Regions from separate parts of the Arthrobacter sp. 05T47 genome, predicted to be linked through region 1. Evidence: predicted binding sites of a transcription regulator. Region 1 holds the regulator's gene; each other region holds the start of a gene.
What was found. Region 1 encodes LexA, which represses DNA repair genes until DNA is damaged. Its sites were predicted from a motif close to TCGAACANNTGTTCGA; they were not measured.
Positions count from the first base shown of each region.

Region 2: a site for LexA is predicted at 4,141-4,156, ahead of AC1DEY_RS20330 (DUF6504 family protein). Genes of this name have one in related genera too.
Region 3: a site for LexA is predicted at 1,206-1,221, ahead of ruvA (Holliday junction branch migration protein RuvA). Genes of this name have one in related genera too.

Region 1 is NZ_JBFTKG010000035.1:51,384-53,843, reverse strand. Features, by position in the region: gene AC1DEY_RS18970 (ATP-dependent DNA helicase) at 1-205, shown strand, start outside; gene lexA (transcriptional repressor LexA) at 330-1,079, opposite strand; gene AC1DEY_RS18960 (LysM peptidoglycan-binding domain-containing protein) at 1,662-2,015, shown strand; gene AC1DEY_RS18955 (histidinol-phosphate transaminase) at 2,094-2,460, shown strand, end outside.
Region 2 is NZ_JBFTKG010000042.1:15,958-21,171, reverse strand. Features, by position in the region: gene thrS (threonine--tRNA ligase) at 1-63, opposite strand, end outside; gene AC1DEY_RS20335 (DNA polymerase III subunit alpha) at 170-3,670, opposite strand; gene AC1DEY_RS20330 (DUF6504 family protein) at 3,667-4,002, opposite strand; gene AC1DEY_RS20325 (hypothetical protein) at 4,238-4,624, shown strand; gene AC1DEY_RS20320 (GMC family oxidoreductase) at 4,787-5,214, opposite strand, start outside.
Region 3 is NZ_JBFTKG010000008.1:6,295-15,813, forward strand. Features, by position in the region: gene AC1DEY_RS08210 (YebC/PmpR family DNA-binding transcriptional regulator) at 1-555, shown strand, start outside; gene ruvC (crossover junction endodeoxyribonuclease RuvC) at 590-1,168, shown strand; gene ruvA (Holliday junction branch migration protein RuvA) at 1,275-1,928, shown strand; gene ruvB (Holliday junction branch migration DNA helicase RuvB) at 1,921-3,069, shown strand; gene yajC (preprotein translocase subunit YajC) at 3,330-3,752, shown strand; gene secD (protein translocase subunit SecD) at 3,858-5,633, shown strand; gene secF (protein translocase subunit SecF) at 5,634-6,653, shown strand; gene AC1DEY_RS08245 (RelA/SpoT family protein) at 6,952-9,243, shown strand; gene AC1DEY_RS08250 (hypothetical protein) at 9,240-9,519, opposite strand, start outside.

The sequences.
Region 1 (2,460 bases):
CCGCCTCGCSCAGGGCGCAGGCCGGCTGATCCGCTCGACGTCGGACAARGGCGTGGTGGCCGTACTGGATTCGCGGCTGTCCACSGAGCGCTACGGCGGATTCCTGCGTGCCGCGCTGCCCCCGTTCTGGCCGACCACCGATTCCKCSATTGCCATGGCKGCCCTSGAGCGGCTCGCCAAAGAGTCGGSACAGGCCGCCAAGTAGGCGGCCGCGCAGCCAGCGGACCRGAAAACGCAAAGGTCCCCGTCCGGATTACCGGCGGGGACCTTTYKCTGGGTGCAGGTGTTCTTTGGATGTACGTGGTCCGGGAKGACCCCGGCCGCAGCCGTCAGAGGGAGCGGAGAACCGAGACGACTTTGCCCATGATGACGGCGTGGTCGCCCAGGATGGGTTCGTACTGGGTGTTCTGCGGCAGCAGCCAGGTGTGGCCGTCCCGCTGGCGGAAGGTCTTGACCGTGGCTTCGTCGTCCAGCAGCGCGGCCACGATGTCGCCATTCACGGCRTCGCCCTGGCGCCGGACRACCACCCAGTCGCCGTCGCAGATGGCGGCATCGATCATCGAGTCGCCGGCGACCTTGAGCATGAAGAGTTCGCCGTGGCCCACGAGCTGCCGTGGCAGTGGCATGACGTCTTCCACCACCTGGTCCGCGAGGATCGGCCCGCCGGCGGCGATGCGTCCGACGAACGGCACCATTGCCGTGTCTGTGGCGCTGGCGAGTTCGGTGACCGAGAGGCCGCCGACGGCCCGCAGGCCGCTGGACTTCTCGACCCCCGAAATCGCAGTGGTCCCCTCATCCAAGGTCAGCGGCATGAGTACTTCCATGGCCCGCGGACGCTTGGGGTCCCGCCGCARGTAGCCAAGCTTCTCGAGCTGGGAGAGCTGGTGGGTCACGCTGGACAGGCTGGCCAGGCCGACGGTGTCACCGATCTCGCGCATGGAGGGCGGGTAGCCGTTGTCCGTGACGGAGCGCTGAATGGTTTCCAGAATTTTCTTCTGCCGGACGGTGAGGCTTTTGGGGGCCCGTGCGGGTTGTGGGCTCCGCGAGGAGGCCCTGCCGCCGGTGGCTTGTGCTGCCATGTTCGCCAATGCCTTTCCGTTCCGCCCGGCCGCCATSTCTGGTCACCGGGAACTTCCGGCCTGAAAATGTCAGACCCTGCTGATCAACTACCAATGTTCGAATCAACCGGCGATGTTCGAGTCGTAAAAAGTTCGAGTCGCAARTGTTCGAGTCACAAGTGGTTGTCCTGTCCCTCAAAAATAGGCCAGCTGCAAGGCTTTTTCAAACATTTGTTCTAGCGAGTCTCGACATCGTTCGTTAGTAAGTGCTAAAACAGAACAAGCAAGGTTCGAATATGTGTTCGAKTTCGGAGGTCAGACTCCGGAGGCAATGTTCGGTTCTATGTTCGAAGGTTCGGTCGGTTGGCGGCGAGTACGCGGAGTACGCCGGGCGGCACCGTATGGTCCAGGAGGGCTCAGTTCATGTCAGCTTCAAGCGCGTTTCACGGCACTTTTGTTCATGGCGTCACGAATCAGCAGCGCCGTGCGRGTCACAACGTCACTGGTCACGGCAGCATCGRCCACGGCAACATCGGCCAGGGCAGCCACGGCAACGTGTACCCGATYGGCGCCGGCCGGCGGCCTTCCGCGGCRCCGGCCSCGGTGCAGGGTYTGAGTGCCGTTGCTTCGGTCAGCCGGAAGCAGCCGCCGCTGCGGCTCACMCGTCGCGGACGTTTCGTCTTCTTTGGCGTCCCGCTGATCCTGCTGGCGGCGCTCATCCTCTCGTTCAGCGGATTCCTCAACGCCCCCGCGAAAGCGGCKGATTCCGCGGACCAGCTCTCGCTGACGCCCACCGTTTCGGTGACWGTGCAGCCSGGGGAGTCCCTCTGGGCCATTGCGGGCTCCGTCGCCCCGGAGCGYGACCCCCGCGATGTCGTTGCCGATATCGTGCAGCTGAATAACCTGGACGCCGCGCGTGTGATGCCGGGCCAGCAGCTGTTCGTGCCGTCAAAGTAGCTCCATCCACCTGGCCCCATGTGCCGTCGCGGGCGTCACAGTTTCAGGGCCCGTCCCGCTACCACTTAAACTGGTCACGTGACTGACCAGCTTGAGCGCCTCAACCGACTGCCCCTCCGAAACAATCTGCGCGGCCTGCGTCCCTATGGCGCGCCCCAGCTGGACGTCCCCATCCTGCTCAATGTCAACGAGAACACCCATGGTGTCCCCGCCGATGTCCGCGAGGCCATTACCGAGGCCGTAAGCGCCGCCGCCGCCGGGCTGAACCGCTATCCGGACCGCGAGTTCACCGAACTGCGTGTTGCCCTCGCCGAATATCTTGGCCACGGCCTGGACGCGGAGAACATCTGGGCCGCGAACGGCTCCAACGAGGTCCTTCAGCAGATCCTCCAGGCGTTCGGTGGCCCCGGCCGGACGGCCCTCGGGTTCCCTCCCACATATTCGA
Region 2 (5,214 bases), on a different contig from region 1:
CCCGGTAGTCACCTTGGTCTCTTCGCCGTCGACGAGAATGGTGATCTGCTGGGCATCTGACACGGGTGTCTCCTATTCAAAGTTAAGGCTTCGTAGCTTGTGGCGTACGGGGACCACAGCCAGCCTTGTCCATGCTATCTGTTTACGAAGGGGCCAACCAACGCGCCACTCAGCCGCCCAGCCCGGTGATGGCGAGGTTCCTGCTGATCCCGTCCAGGGGACCGGGCAGCTCCGGCTCGCGGTAGGCCGGGGCGCCCCGCACCGGCTGCGGGAACGGCAGGGTTTCCGTTCGGCTGAGGTCCCAGGCCATGCTGGCGCTGATGCTGATCCCCCGCGGCCCGGTCCGGCGGGTGGTGCCGCGGATCAGCAGCAGCCGGGTGCCGAACAGGAGGGATCCGGACTGCTCCTGCGCCTCGTGGAAGAAGACGGAATCCACGCAGCCAGTTCCGTCGTCGACGCTGATGAACACCACCCGGCGGCCGCCCCGCATGGGCGGGGTCTGGGTGGCCACCCGCACCCCGGCAACCAGCACCTCCGTGCCATTGCGCAGTCCCAGCAGCTTGTCCGCGGTGGTGACGCCGAGCCGGTCCAGCAGCGGCCGGTGGCTGGTCATCAGGTGCTCCGTGACGTCCACGGCCATCAGGTCCAGTTCAGCCCGGACGTTATCCACCATGCTCGGCGCCGGGAGAACCGCCTTCAGGTTCTTCAGTTCAACGTCCCCCAGCGGCAACGCCAGCTGGCCTTCAATGACCTCCACGCCCTTCCGCGAGGAACGGCCCTGGAGCTTCTGCAGGTGCTGGACCAGATCCGCCCTGTTGGCTGCTCCCCCGGACGCCTTATGCAGCGAATCGAAGGCGCCCAGCTGCGCAAGGCGTTGGATGCTGAGCCTGCTCAGCCGTGACCGGGCGCGCAGGTCGGCCAGCGAATCGTAGGGCTGGCCGGCCACAATCCGCTTCAGCTCGGCACCGGAAAGCCCGAAGATGCCGTTCAGGCTCAGCCTGATGCCTAGCCTGCCCCGGTCCGGCCCGGATTCCACAGGCTCCACCCGGTACTCCGCCTGGCTCCGGTTGATGTCGAGGGGCAGGATGGGGATGCCCAGCCGGCGGGCCTCGGCCACGAGCAGGCGTTTGGGGTACATGCCGGGGTCGTGTTCCCAGAGTCCGGCGAGGAAGGCCTCCGGGTGGTGCGTCTTGAGCCAGGCCGACTGGTAGGTGGGCACGGCGAACGCGGCGCCGTGGGCCTTGCAGAACCCGAAGCTGCCAAAGGCTTTCAGCGTGCCCCAGACCTTGTCCACCACCTCGGGACTGTAGTTTCGTGCCCGCGCCTCCTTCCGGAAGAACTCCTCCACCTTGGCCTCCAGCACCTCGTTGCCCAGCGCCCGGCGGAACTCGTCCGCGCGTGCCAGCCCGCACCCGGTCATCACGTCGAAGGTCTTGAGGATCTGTTCGTGGAAAACGGTGACCCCGTGGGTCTCCTTGAGGACCGGCTTGAGGTGGGGATGCGGGTAGACCTCGGGGGCGAATCCGTGCCGGTGCTCCAGGAAGGGCCGGACCATGTCGGATTTCATCGGGCCGGGCCGGAACAGCGATATGTCAATGATGAGGTCGTTGAAATCCCGTGGCGCCATCTTCCCGATCAGTTCGCGCTGGCCCGGGGATTCGATCTGGAAGCAGCCCAGGGTGTGGGTGCTGCGGATCAGTTCAAAGGTTGGCTCGTCATCGAGCGGGACCGCGTTGAGGTCGATGCGCCCGTCCTCGGCGATGTAATCCGGGCCGGCCCCGTCCGTGCCGGCCGGATGCGCGCCGGCGGCGACCACCTCGGCTTTGGAGGGGTGGAGCCGGATGACTTCCCGGACGGCAAAGGCCATGGCGCTCTGCATCCGGACGCCCAGGACATCGAGTTTGAGCATGCCCATGGGGTCCATGTCGTGCTTGTCGAACTGGCTCATGGGCAGGCCAAGGCCGCTGGGCTGGACGGGGGTGCGGTCCAGCAAGGTGGCATCGCCGAGGATGACCCCGCACGGGTGCATGGAGATGTGGCGGGGCAGCCGGTCCAGCCGCTCCGTGAGGTCCACCAGCAGGTCCAGCTGCTGGTTTTCGGTGAAGCCGCGCTGCTCGACCCGGTCCGCAAACTCCTTCAGTTCGGGTTTCTCCGCGAGGGCTTCGCGGAAGTGCCGTGCCGAGAACCGCCACAGCTGCTTGGCAATCTCCCCGACCTCTCCGTCGTCCATGCCCAGGGCCAGGCCGGCGTCGCGCACGGCACCGCGAGCGCGGTAGCCGTTCTGCATGCTCATCAGCGTGACGCGCTCGGCGCCGAAGCGTTCAAAGATCTTCCGGTAGACGTTGTGCCGTTCGGCGCTTTCGACGTCGATGTCAATGTCGGGCAGGGTGGCGCGGTCGCGGGAAAGGAAACGTTCAAAGATGAGGTCGTGCTGGAGCGGGTTTACCTGGCTGATGTCGATCAGGTAGTTGACCAGGCTGGAGGCGCCGGAACCGCGGGCGGCGGCCCGGACGCCCAGGTCCAGGATCATCCGGGAGACCTCTGCGACGGTCAGGAAGTAGGAGGCGAACCCCAGCGAGTCGATGATCCGGAGCTCGTGCTCCAGCCGGCTCCGCATCTGTTGTTCCTGCCGCCCGGTAATTCCCGGGAAACGGCGGCCGATGCCGGCCTCACAGCGCAGGGTCAGCTCTGCGAGCGCGTCGCCGTCGATCCCGATCACGGAGGCTTCCGGGACCACGGGCTGTTTCCAGCCCATGTCTGCCACGGGATCCATGCGGCAGCGGTCCGCGAGCGCCTCGGTCTGGGCGAGGAGCCGTTTGAGGTCCGCCGTGCCGTAGCCGGCGGCATGGATGATCTCCTTGCCCAGCTGCAGCATCTGGGCCGCCGATTTGAGCCAGCCCTGCCCGTTGGGCTGCAACAGAGGGGCGGCGGAGAGCTCGGGGAGTGATTTGAGCGTCCGGGCCGAGTCCAGCACATCGGCCGTGGCCGCGCCGTCCTCGGCCACATACCGCACGGCGTTGCTCAGGACGGCGGGCACCCCGTGTTCAGCCGCGAGCTTCAGCATGCGCACCGCGTGGGCGGTGCTCAGGGGTTCCCCGGGCGGGCTGAGCTGGGACACTGCTTCCGCGGCGAGCGTTCCGGGAGGCATGGCGTCCAGCCAGCGTTTGAACAGGGTGCGGGGCCGCAGGTACCGCCGGCCGCCCATGGCACGGCCGACGTCGGAGTCCGGGCCGATCAGCACCGTCAGGACCGGCTGCAAGGTTTCCGGGTGCAGGGTGCGGGAGGCCAGTTCGGCCCGGGTGACGGCCACCGGTACTGCTCCCCCGGCCTTGCCCGTGGTGCGGGCATGGGCGTCGGAGATCAGACGGCACAGCGCCCTGTAGCCGGCGCCGTTGTTGTGCCCGTGCGCCAGCACGACGACGCGTCCCCCGAGCTGGGTGCGGAGGTCGCCGTCGTCGTCAAATACCGCGAGGTCCACGCCGACGATCGCATCCAGGCCGGCGGCCATGCACGCCTTCAGGTGCTTGACGGTTCCGTAGAGCCCGTCGCGGTCTGTGCAGGCCAGGGCGGTGGCGCCGTCGGCGGCGGCCGCGGCGGCCAGCTCGTCCGGCCAGGAGACGCCATAGTGGGCGCTGAAGGCAGTGGAGACGTGCAGATGGGTGAAGCTCATGCTGTCTCGGGCTTCCGGAGGGGCTGCAGCGCGTCGTGGATCCTCAGGAGCCGCCAGCGGCCGCTTCCGATATGCCTGGTCAGGTCAAGGGTGAGAGTGGAGGCCCCGGCGTGGTCACCGGCGGCACGGACCTGGACCCGCCAGATCTCGTGATCCACCAGTCCCGGCCCGCTCCCGAGCGGCGCCCGGCTTTCTTCTGCCCACCACTGGCGGCGTTCAAACCAGCGGACAGGTTCAGCGCAGACCGTGTAGCGACGTCCGGCCCAGTCCAGGCGCAGGGGCTGGCCCGAGGGCGTGCAGGCGACATCCACGGACTCGCTGAACATGCCCACGTTGCCTCCCGACCCAGTCCGGGCTGGGCCGGCCCAGTCCCCGCTTTGGCTTTCCCTGTCTACTTCAAGTTCCAGCTACTTCAAGGTCCAGCGCTTCTGTATTGATTCGAACCCGTATTGATTCGAACCTGAATTTATTCGAACATATCTTCGAATAAAATCAGTCTACGTCGAAGAGGCGACAAAACCCAGATCGGGGGTGGACGGACGATGGCACAGGTAGCAGGATTGAGCCATGAGCTCCCATAKCGCACTCCTGAAGCACGTAAAGGTCGCCGCCAAGAATTCAACCTTGGTGGCGACCTTCGATATAGACGGCAATATCCCGGGGCAAGGCGCCTACGTGGTGGGCCTGCTGGCAGCCGAGCCGGACTACTCCCATCAACGCAGACTGGGCATTGAGTTCATGAACGGCGAGGCGGTCTCCTTCTACTTCTTCAACCATGACGGCACGGAAGAGAACTTCGACCTCAAAGGCGTGGAACACTCAGGAAACACCATCACCGGAAACTTCCCCATCGCGACTGTCCTGGGCCTGCCCAAGGGCCACCTCATGACCGCCTTCAGCGATTGTGACGGCCGGGACTACCAGGCCAACGTGCCTGTCGAAGAGGCCCTCTAGGCGGCAGGAACCGACCCCGGCCGTGCGGAAGTGGCGGCTGCGCGGGCCTTAATCAGTCCAACAGAAATCCGTTGCAGTCGAAGCCGTGGCGGCACGCTTTCGGTCGCTTTCCCGACGTCGGCGGAGACAATGCCGACGAATGTGGCATACCCCCTACCCGCCTCAGGATCCCGCCCCGACCCCTCGACGCCGGGCCGCGATGTGCTCGGCGACCATGATCGTGGGGATGTTGATGTTAGCCGACGGCGGTTCAGGAAGGATCGAGGCGTCGACTACCGAGAGGCCCGGCACTCCGTACACCCGTCCCGAGGTGTCGACCACAGCGCCGGCCCGGGGGTCCGTTCCCATCGCACAGGTACCCACGGGGTGGTGGTAAGTCGTGGCCGTGGCCTTGATCCAGGTGCGAACGGCGACGGCGTCAGCCACCAGGTCCTTCTGGGGCGCGAGCCGGGAACCGCCAGTGATCCGGGTCAGATGAGGGTGGGCCGCGGCGGCGTCCGCGAGCTGCAGGCCCTCCACCAATCGATCGATGTCCACCGGATTGCGGAAGTACCCGAGGTCGATGGCCGGTGCGGCCGTCGGGTCGAGTG
Region 3 (9,519 bases), on a different contig from region 1:
CGCGCCATCAAGCGCGGCGCCGGCCTCACCGGCGAGGTCGTTGACTACACCGAGATCATGTACGAATGCCGCGGCCCGCAGGGGTCCGCGCTGCTGATCGAGTGCCTCACGGACAACAAGAACCGTGCCGCCTCTGAGGTCCGGCTCGCCATCTCCCGCAACGGCGGCACGATCGCCGATCCCGGTTCGGTCAGCTACCTCTTCAGCCGCAAGGGTGTCGTGTCCCTGCCCAAGAACGGCCTGAGCGAGGACGACGTCCTGATGGCAGTGCTCGACGCCGGCGCCGAGGAAGTCAAGGACAACGGAGACACCTTCGAGATCCACTCTGAGCCGACCGACCTCCAGGCCATCCGCGACGCGCTCAAGGAAGCCGGAATCGACTACGACACCGATGAGGCCGAGTTCGTGCCGTCCATGCAGGTGCCGCTGGACCTCGACGCCGCCAAGAAGTTCATGAAGCTCGTGGACGCCCTGGAAGAGCTCGACGATGTCCAGAACGTCTACAGCAACGCCGATCTCAGCGACGAAGTGCAGGCCGCACTGGAAGCCGAGTGACACGCTCACCTAGCCGTGATTTTGAGGCCCGGTCTTGACCCTGCGCGTCCTGGGGGTTGACCCGGGCCTCACCCGTTGCGGGATCGGCGTCGTCGACGTCGAAAAGAACCGGCGGGCCACCATGGTGGCCTTCGGCGTCGTGGGAACCTCCCCCGAGGAGAGCCTGGACCAGCGGCTGCTGGTCATTGCCACGTCCATTGATGAATGGCTGGACAAGTACGAACCCCACGTCCTCGCCGTGGAACGGGTGTTTTCCCAGCTCAACGTCAGCACGGTCATGGGGGTGGCGCAGGCCTCCGGCGTGGTGATTGCCGCCGCCGCGCGCCGCGGCATCCCGGTGGCGCTGCACACCCCGTCCGAGGTCAAGGCCGCCGTCACGGGCAGCGGAACATCGAACAAGGACGCCGTGACCAAACTGGTAACGAAGATCCTCCGGCTGGATGCGCCACCGCGCCCCGCCGACGCCGCCGACGCCCTGGCGCTGGCAATCACCCACGCCTGGCGGGCCGGCAGCGGCGCCGCTGTGTCGACGACGGGGCCGGGCAGCCAGTCGCTCACGCCGGCGCAGCGGGCATGGGCGGACGCGGAGGCAAAAGCGCGCCGTGCGCGCTGAATGTCCGCCTGTGCCGCCGCTGGGCTTGGTAGGGTATTCGTAGATATGTTCGGATAGCCGGCTTGCCATCTGTGTTTTGGCCGGCTGCAGACCCAGGAGCCCGGCCTTGATTAGTTTTCTTCGCGGAACCGTTGCGCATGTTGGCCTGTCCTCCGCCGTGATCGACCTCAACGGTGCCGGCATGAGCGTCAATGCCACGCCGCAGACCCTCAGCGGGCTCCGGGTGGGCGAAGAGGGGAAGCTCTTCACCTCGCTGATCGTGCGGGAGGACTCGCTGACCCTGTTCGGCTTCGGCAGCGACGACGAGCGCGAAGTGTTTGACGTGCTGCTCAGCGTCAGCGGTGTCGGTCCCCGCCTCGCCCTGGCTGTGCTTGCCGTCCACGAACCGGAAGCCATCCGGGTGGCCGCCCACTCCGGCGACGGCAAGGCCTTCACCAAGGTCCCCGGAATCGGGCCGAAGGTGGCCGGCCGGATCGTGCTGGAGCTCGCCGGCAAACTCGTCCCGCACGGCACTGCTGGTGCGTCCGGCGCGCCGCTCCCTTTGGCTTCCGCGGAATCCGTCTGGAAGCCGCAGGTCGTCGCCGCGATGACCAGCCTTGGCTGGTCCGAAAAGGACGCCACCGCCAGCATCGAGAAATCCCTGGCCGATTCCCCGGACCTGGCCGAGAACGGCAACGTGGCCGAAATCCTCCGCGCAACCCTGCGCTGGCTGGGCCAGGACGGCGCCCGCGCCGGTAACCGGGTAGGCGCGCGTGGCTGAGCAGTCGATCGTCGCCGGGGGAGAGGAGCCGGAGGAGCGCGTCATCGAAGCCGCACTCCGGCCCAAGAACCTGCACGACTTCGTGGGCCAGCACCGTGTCCGCAAGCAGCTTTCCCTCGTCCTGGAGGCCTCACGCATGCGCGGGCGCAGCGCAGACCACGTGCTGCTCTCCGGCCCTCCCGGCCTGGGCAAGACCACGCTGTCCATGATCATCGCGGCCGAAATGAACGTCCCGCTGCGGATCAGCAGTGGCCCGGCCATCCAGCACGCCGGCGACCTCGCAGCCATCCTGTCCTCCCTTTCGGAGGGTGAGGTCCTGTTCCTGGACGAAATCCACCGCATGTCCCGGCCAGCCGAGGAAATGCTGTACATGGCGATGGAGGACTTCCGCGTCGACATCGTCGTCGGCAAGGGCGCCGGCGCCACGGCTATCCCGCTGGAACTGCCGCCCTTCACGCTGGTGGGCGCCACCACGCGGGCCGGCCTGCTCCCCGGGCCGCTGCGGGACCGGTTCGGTTTCACCGGCCACTTGGAGTTTTACTCCGTGGAGGAGCTGGAACTGGTCCTGCGCCGTTCGGCCGGCCTCCTGGATCTGAAGGTCAATTCGGCGGGATTCAGCGAGATCGCCGGACGCTCCCGGGGCACGCCGCGCATCGCCAACCGGCTCCTGCGCCGGGTCCGGGACTGGGCGCTCGTTCACGGTATCGAGCAAATTGATGCCCGGGCGGCGTCCGCGGCACTGGACATGTATGAGGTAGACAAGCGCGGCCTGGACCGGCTGGACCGTGCAGTCCTCGAAGCCCTCATCACCAAATTCGGCGGTGGGCCCGTGGGCCTGTCCACCCTCGCGATCGCCGTCGGTGAGGAAACGGAGACCGTGGAAACGGTCGCCGAGCCTTACCTGGTGCGTGAAGGGCTGCTGGGCAGGACCCCGCGGGGCCGCATTGCCCTGGCACCGGCGTGGACCCATCTCGGCTTCGCCGTCCCGGCCGGCGTCTTCGGGCAGGATCCGCTGGAGTTGTTCCAGGCCGATGAGCTGGGCGGGGACCCGCAGGATGAGCCCAGCGAGGGCCAGCCGGGCGGGTCCGGCGGCGATCTCGGTGAAGAAACCAGTCCCCAGTGGATCCGAAACGGCCGCTAGCACGTTTCCTTCAGCTTTTCCCTTTAGACTGGAATGACGCTCGGCACGTTCGGGTTTTGTTTCCGTGGGCGGAGAGCAGGTAGCCGCCGGCGGCTGGGGATGGTCTCTCTGCCGGCTCGCGGCGCAGACCCCTGCCCGCGCCGCCCGGAGCAAACGGACGTTGCTGAAAAACAGCTATGCAAGTACAGAACGGAACAATCCCTGTGTTCGGACTTATTTCTGCCCAGACCCAGCCGCAGGCCGGCGGCGGCATCGACATCATGACGATTCTCCTCTTCGTCCTGCTCGGACTTTTCGTCTTCATGATGTTCCGCCGCAACAAGAAGACCCAGCAGCAGCAGGCACAGCTCCAGTCCAAGTTCGAAACTGGTGTCGAGGTCATGACGAGCTTTGGCCTGTTCGGCCGGATCGTCGAGATCGATGAAGCGGAGAACAAGGTCACCCTGGAACTGTCCCCCGGCAACACGGCCACCGTGCACCGCCAGGCCGTCACCAAAATTGTGGAGCCGGTTGTCGCTGCCGAGGAGCCGACCGTTGTTCCCGACGACGCGTCCTCGCTGACCGCCGACAAGCTCAGCGCCGAGGGCACGGAGGGCACCGCCCCGCTCAGCGACGCACCCCGCAATGAAACTCCCGAGGAAACCCTGCGCCGCCTCAATGACGAAGGTAAAAAAGACAGCTAGTCTGCCTACCTGAGCTATCCCGCGAAGCAACGGTTGCGGGCATCCGCCGGCGGGGGCCCAGAGCCAGCGCCGGCGGATCCGCCGCAAATAAAAGAAAGATCGACAATGGCACGAACTGGCCCCAAAAACTCAGCCATCAGGATGCTGGTCTGGCTTGGCGTACTCATCGCCGCCATGACGGCCGTCCTAGCGGGCGGCACCATTGCCGGCCAGGCCAGCTGGGCTCCAAAGCTCGCGCTGGACCTGGAAGGCGGCACCCAGATGATCCTGGCGCCCAAGGTTGAGGGCGGTTCGGGCATCACCGAAGACCAGCTCAACCAGGCCGTAGCGATCATCCGTCAGCGCGTGGACGGCTCGGGTGTCGCGGAAGCGGAAATCAGCACGCAGTCCGGCCGCAACGTCGTGGTCAGCCTGCCGGGAACTCCCGCCAAAGAAACCCGCGCCCTGATCCAGGCCTCCGCCGACATGAACTTCCGCCCCGTGATCCAGACGGGCGCCGGCGCAGCCGTCCCCGAGGCGTCCCGGACCCCGGACGCCCAGCTGCCCAAGCCGACGGCCGCGCCGGCCAACAGCAGCGACGAGAACTGGATTACCCCCGAGGTCTACAAGCAGTTTCAGGCCCTCGACTGCGACAACCCTTCCCAGGACAAGCAGAAGCGTTCAGACCCGACCAAGCCGCTGGTGACCTGTGAGCCCGCGACAGCGAAATCGCCGGCCATCAAGTACATCCTCGGTCCGGTTGAGGTGAAGGGCTCGAACATCAAGTCCTCCTCGTTCCAGCTGCAGCGCGGCGCCCAGGGTGCCGTGACCAATGAATGGGCCGTCAACATCCAGTTCGACGACGCCGGCACCGCCAAGTTCAAGGAAGTCACCGAGCGCCTTTACCAGTTCTATGCCGCCGGCGGCGGCCAGAGCGGCTCCGACCCGAAGGCCCAGTTCGCGATTGTCCTGGACGACCAGGTCATCTCCGCCCCGCGTTCGCTCGCCGTCATCACCGACGGCCGGCCGCAGATCACCGGCGGGTTCACCGAGGAATCCGCCAAGGCCCTCTCCGACCAGCTGCGTTTCGGTGCCCTGCCGATCAGCTTCGAGATCCAAAGTGAGCAGCAGATTTCTGCGACCCTCGGTGGGGAGCAACTGCGCATGGGTATGCTCGCAGGCCTGATCGGCCTGCTCCTGGTGGTCGTCTACTCACTGTTCCAGTACCGGGCCCTTGGCCTGGTGACCGTGGCGTCCCTCGTGATTGCCGGTGTGCTGACGTTCCTGGCGATCGCCATCCTCGGGTGGACGGAGAACTACCGGCTGTCCCTCGCCGGCGTGGCCGGCCTGATCGTGGCCATCGGCCAAACGGCGGACTCGTTCATCGTCTACTTCGAACGCATCCGTGATGAGCTCCGTGAGGGCCGCGGCCTGGTCTCGGCCGTCGAAAACGGCTGGAAGCGGGCCAAGCGCACCATCCTCGCCTCCAAGGCCGTGAACCTCCTCGCGGCCGTGGTGCTGTTCTTCGTGGCTGTGGGCAACGTCCGCGGCTTCGCGTTCACCCTTGGCCTAACAGCGATCGCCGACCTCATCGTGGTCTTCATGTTCACCCACCCGACCCTGCAGCTGCTGGCCCGGACCAAGTTCTTCGGCGAAGGCCACCGGTTCTCGGGTCTGGACCCGAAGCGCCTGGGAGCCGTCCCGCTGTACCGCGGAGCCGGCCGGGTCCGCACTCCGGAAGACAAGCCCGTGGCGGTGGTGCGCGCAAAGAACACCGGCGCCGCCGCCGAGGCCGAGCGCCGGATGACCATTGCAGAACGCCGTCTCGCCGAAAGGCAGGAGCAGGCACAACAGGAGCAGCTCGCCGGTTCCTCCAAGAGCGCGTCCAAGGAGGGCAAGTAAATGGTCAACTTCTCAACGTTCGGCAATGAATTGTATTCGGGCAAGCGCTCGTACGACTTTGTCGCTAAAAAGAAGATCTGGTTCCTGATTGCCGGAATTGCCGTGGCCCTCTCGATCCTGATCCCGATAGCCAAGGGCGGCTTCAACCTCGGCATCGAATTCCGTGGCGGGTCCGAGTTCACAGTCTCCAACGTGAAGACCACCGACGCGTCCCTCGGCGAGAAGGCCGTAAAGGACGTCGTGGCGGGGTCTGTGCCGCGCGTGGCCAACGTCGCCGGCACCACCATGCGTATCCAGACGGACAAGCTCAGCGACGACGAGACGCTGCAGATCAAGGAAGGCCTCACCACGGCCTACGGCGTGACGGATAACGAAGTGACGTCGACCTTTGTTGGCCCCACCTGGGGCGCTGACGTCACGAAGCAGGCACTGATGGGCCTGGCAATCTTCGTGGGCTTGGCCGCCGTCCTGATGGCGCTGTACTTCCGGACCTGGAAGATGTCCGTCTCGGCACTTGTCGGCATGGCCGTCACGATGTTCATTACCGCCGGTGTCTACGGCCTCAGTGACTTCGAAGTGACGCCGTCGGCCATCATCGGCTTCCTGACGGTGCTCAGCTATTCGCTGTACGACACCGTGGTGGTGTTCGACAAGATCCGCGAGAACACCTCGGAGATCCAGGCCTCCACCCGGCGGACCTTCGCCGAAGAGGTCAACCTAGCCATCAACCAGACCCTGGTCCGCTCCATCAACACCATGGTGGTGGCGATCCTCCCGGTCGGCGCGATCCTCTTCATCGGTGCCGGGCTGCTGGGCGCCGGAACCCTGCGGGACCTGTCCCTGGCGCTGTTTGTGGGCATCCTGGTGGGCACGGCGGCCACGATTTTCATCGCGGCGCCGCTGTACGCCGCCCTGCGGCAGGGCGAACCTGACCTGCTCAAGCAGGCCAAGCGGGTGGAACAGCGTCGCGCCGACGCGGCAGCGAAGGCCACGTCCCCGGCGTCGCCTGCCACAGCCTGAACGCAGGCGCTACCGCAATGCTGTGATGCCTCGGTGATGCCGGAACCAATGCCTGGACTGTCCTGAGCGGACAGCAGGCGGGCCGGAGACCGTCCTTTGTGACGGACTCCGGCCCGTCGCCGTATCACGGCCGGTTATCGAAGTATCCTGCTGCGGGAATACACTTGAATAATTGACCGTCGCGAGAGGTGCTCCATTGGAAGAACGTTCGACGCCGGTGCCGGAGGCGCCAGCGGACAAGGCCCAAGGCCAGGGTTCTCAGACTGACCTTGTGGTTCACGGACGTCCCGATGTTCCTGTGCCGGTCGACAATTCGGGCGCCCGGCCGACCTTTCCGGGCCGGCGCGAACGCACGAGGTCACGCCTCGCCCGGCTGACGGGCCGCGGCGCCCCCGCATACTCACCGATTCTTGAACCGCTGCTGCGCACGGTCCGTGCCAACAACCCCAAAGAGGACTTCGACCTCATCCAGCGCGCCTTCGTGGTTGCCGAGCGCTGCCACCGGGGCCAAAAGCGCAAGAGCGGGGACCCGTATATCACGCACCCGGTCGCGGTCGCCACCATTCTCGCCGAGCTCGGCCTCAGCGGCACGACGCTGGCCGCAGCCCTGCTGCACGACACGGTCGAGGACACCTCCTACACGCTGGCTGACCTGAAGGCCGAGTTCGGCCCGGAAGTGGCCATGCTGGTGGACGGTGTCACCAAACTGGACAAGGTTAGCTTTGGTGAGGCGGCCCAGTCCGAGACCGTGCGCAAGATGGTCGTCGCCATGGCCAAGGACATCCGGGTCCTGATGATCAAACTCGCCGACAGGCTCCACAACGCCCGGACGTGGCGCTTCGTCTCGGCGGAGTCCTCGGCCCGCAAGGCGCGCGAAACCCTGGAAATCTTCGCACCCCTGGCCCACCGGCTCGGCATGAACACCATCAAGTGGGAACTGGAGGATCTGTCCTTCGCCGCGCTGTATCCGAAGGTGTACGAGGAAATCGTGCGCATGGTGGGGGACCGGACCCCGGAGCGTGAAAAGAACCTGTCCGTCATCCGCAACCAGATCACCGAGGACCTGCGGGCGGCGAAGATCAAGGCCACCATCACCGGGCGGCCAAAGCACTACTACTCGATCTACCAGAAGATGATCGTCCGCGACAAAGACTTCGACGACATCAACGACCTCATGGGCGTCCGCGTCCTGGTCGACTCGGTCCGGGACTGCTACGCGGCCCTGGGCGCGATGCACTCGCGCTGGAACCCCCTGCCCGGGCGGTTCAAGGACTACATCGCGATGCCCAAGTTCAACATGTACCAGTCGCTGCACACCACGGTGATCGGTCCGGGCGGCAAACCGGTGGAAATCCAGATCCGCACCCATGAAATGCACCGGCGCGCCGAATACGGCGTGGCCGCGCACTGGAAGTACAAGGACCAGCCGAACCGGACGGCCGCCGGCCCCGGAAGCCCGCGCGACGGCGACATGGGCTGGCTGCGCTCCCTCGTGGACTGGCAGCAGGAGACCTCGGACCCCGGCGAGTTCCTCGACTCGTTGCGGTTTGAAATCAACGCCCGCGAAGTGTTTGTCTTCACCCCCAAGGGCGAGGTCATGGCCCTCCCGGCAGGATCCACGCCCGTGGACTTCGCCTACGCCGTGCACACCGAGGTAGGCCACCGGACCATTGGCGCCCGCGTCAACGGCAAGCTTGTCCCGCTCAACAGCGAACTGAACCACGGCGACTGGGTTGAGATCTTTACCTCCAAGGCCGAAGGCGCCGGCCCCAGCCAGGACTGGCAGCACTTCGTCAAAAGCGCCAGGGCCCGAAACAAGATCAGGCAGTGGTTCAGCAAGGAACGCCGCGAGGAAGCGATCGACCGCGGCAAGGACCTGCTGACCAAGGCGATGCGGAAGCAGAATCTCCCGCTGCAGCGGCTTATGACCCACGACGCCCTCGCGGCGATCGCGGAAGACTTCAAGTATGCCGACATCTCCGGACTCTACGCCGGCGTGGGCGACGGGCACACCTCCGCGCAGTCCGTCATGGAACGCCTGGTGGAGAGCCTCGGCGGGAACGAACAACCGGACGATGACCTCGCCGAGGTGTCCATCCCCACCCAGGTCAGCAAGGCCCGTTTCTCCGATTCCGGTGTTGTTGTCCGCGGCGTGGACGATGTGTGGGTGAAGCTGGCTCGATGCTGCACTCCGGTCCCGCCGGACCCGATCCTCGGGTTTGTCACGCGCGGTTCCGGTGTCTCCGTGCACCGGACCGATTGCACCAACGTGAGCGGCCTGATGGACCAGCCGGACCGGATCGTCGAAGTGGACTGGGCGCCCACGCAGTCCAGCGTGTTCCTCGTGGAGATCCAGGTCGAGGCGCTGGACCGCAAGTCGTTGCTCTCCGACGTCACCCGGGTGCTCTCCGAAAACCACGTCAACATCCTGGCGGCGAGCGTCCACACGTCCACGGACCGGGTGGCAATCTCCAAGTTTGCCTTCGAGATGGGCGACCCGAAGTACCTCAGCCACGTGCTTAGCGCTGTTCGCCGGATCGACGGCGTCTTCGACGTGTACCGCACCACCGGAAACCGCCGCCGCAGCTAGCCCTCCGGCGGCGCAGCGAGTGCGGCGAGCTTCGCCAACGCCGCCCGTTTGTGCGGCAGGCGCGGGCTCGCGTCGACCGCAAGCCTGAGCAGCCGGAGGCGCACGCCCAGTTCGGGCCGGGCCAACAGGGCCCTCAGGGCCGGCACGGCCCGGTCCGCGTCAACGTGCAGCGCTATGTCCTGGGCAGTGCGCAGCGGGCTGGAGACCATCAGGCCGCCCATGCTGACGACGTCGAACGGCCCCAACCGAACTTCGTGGAACGTGCAGCCGCGCACG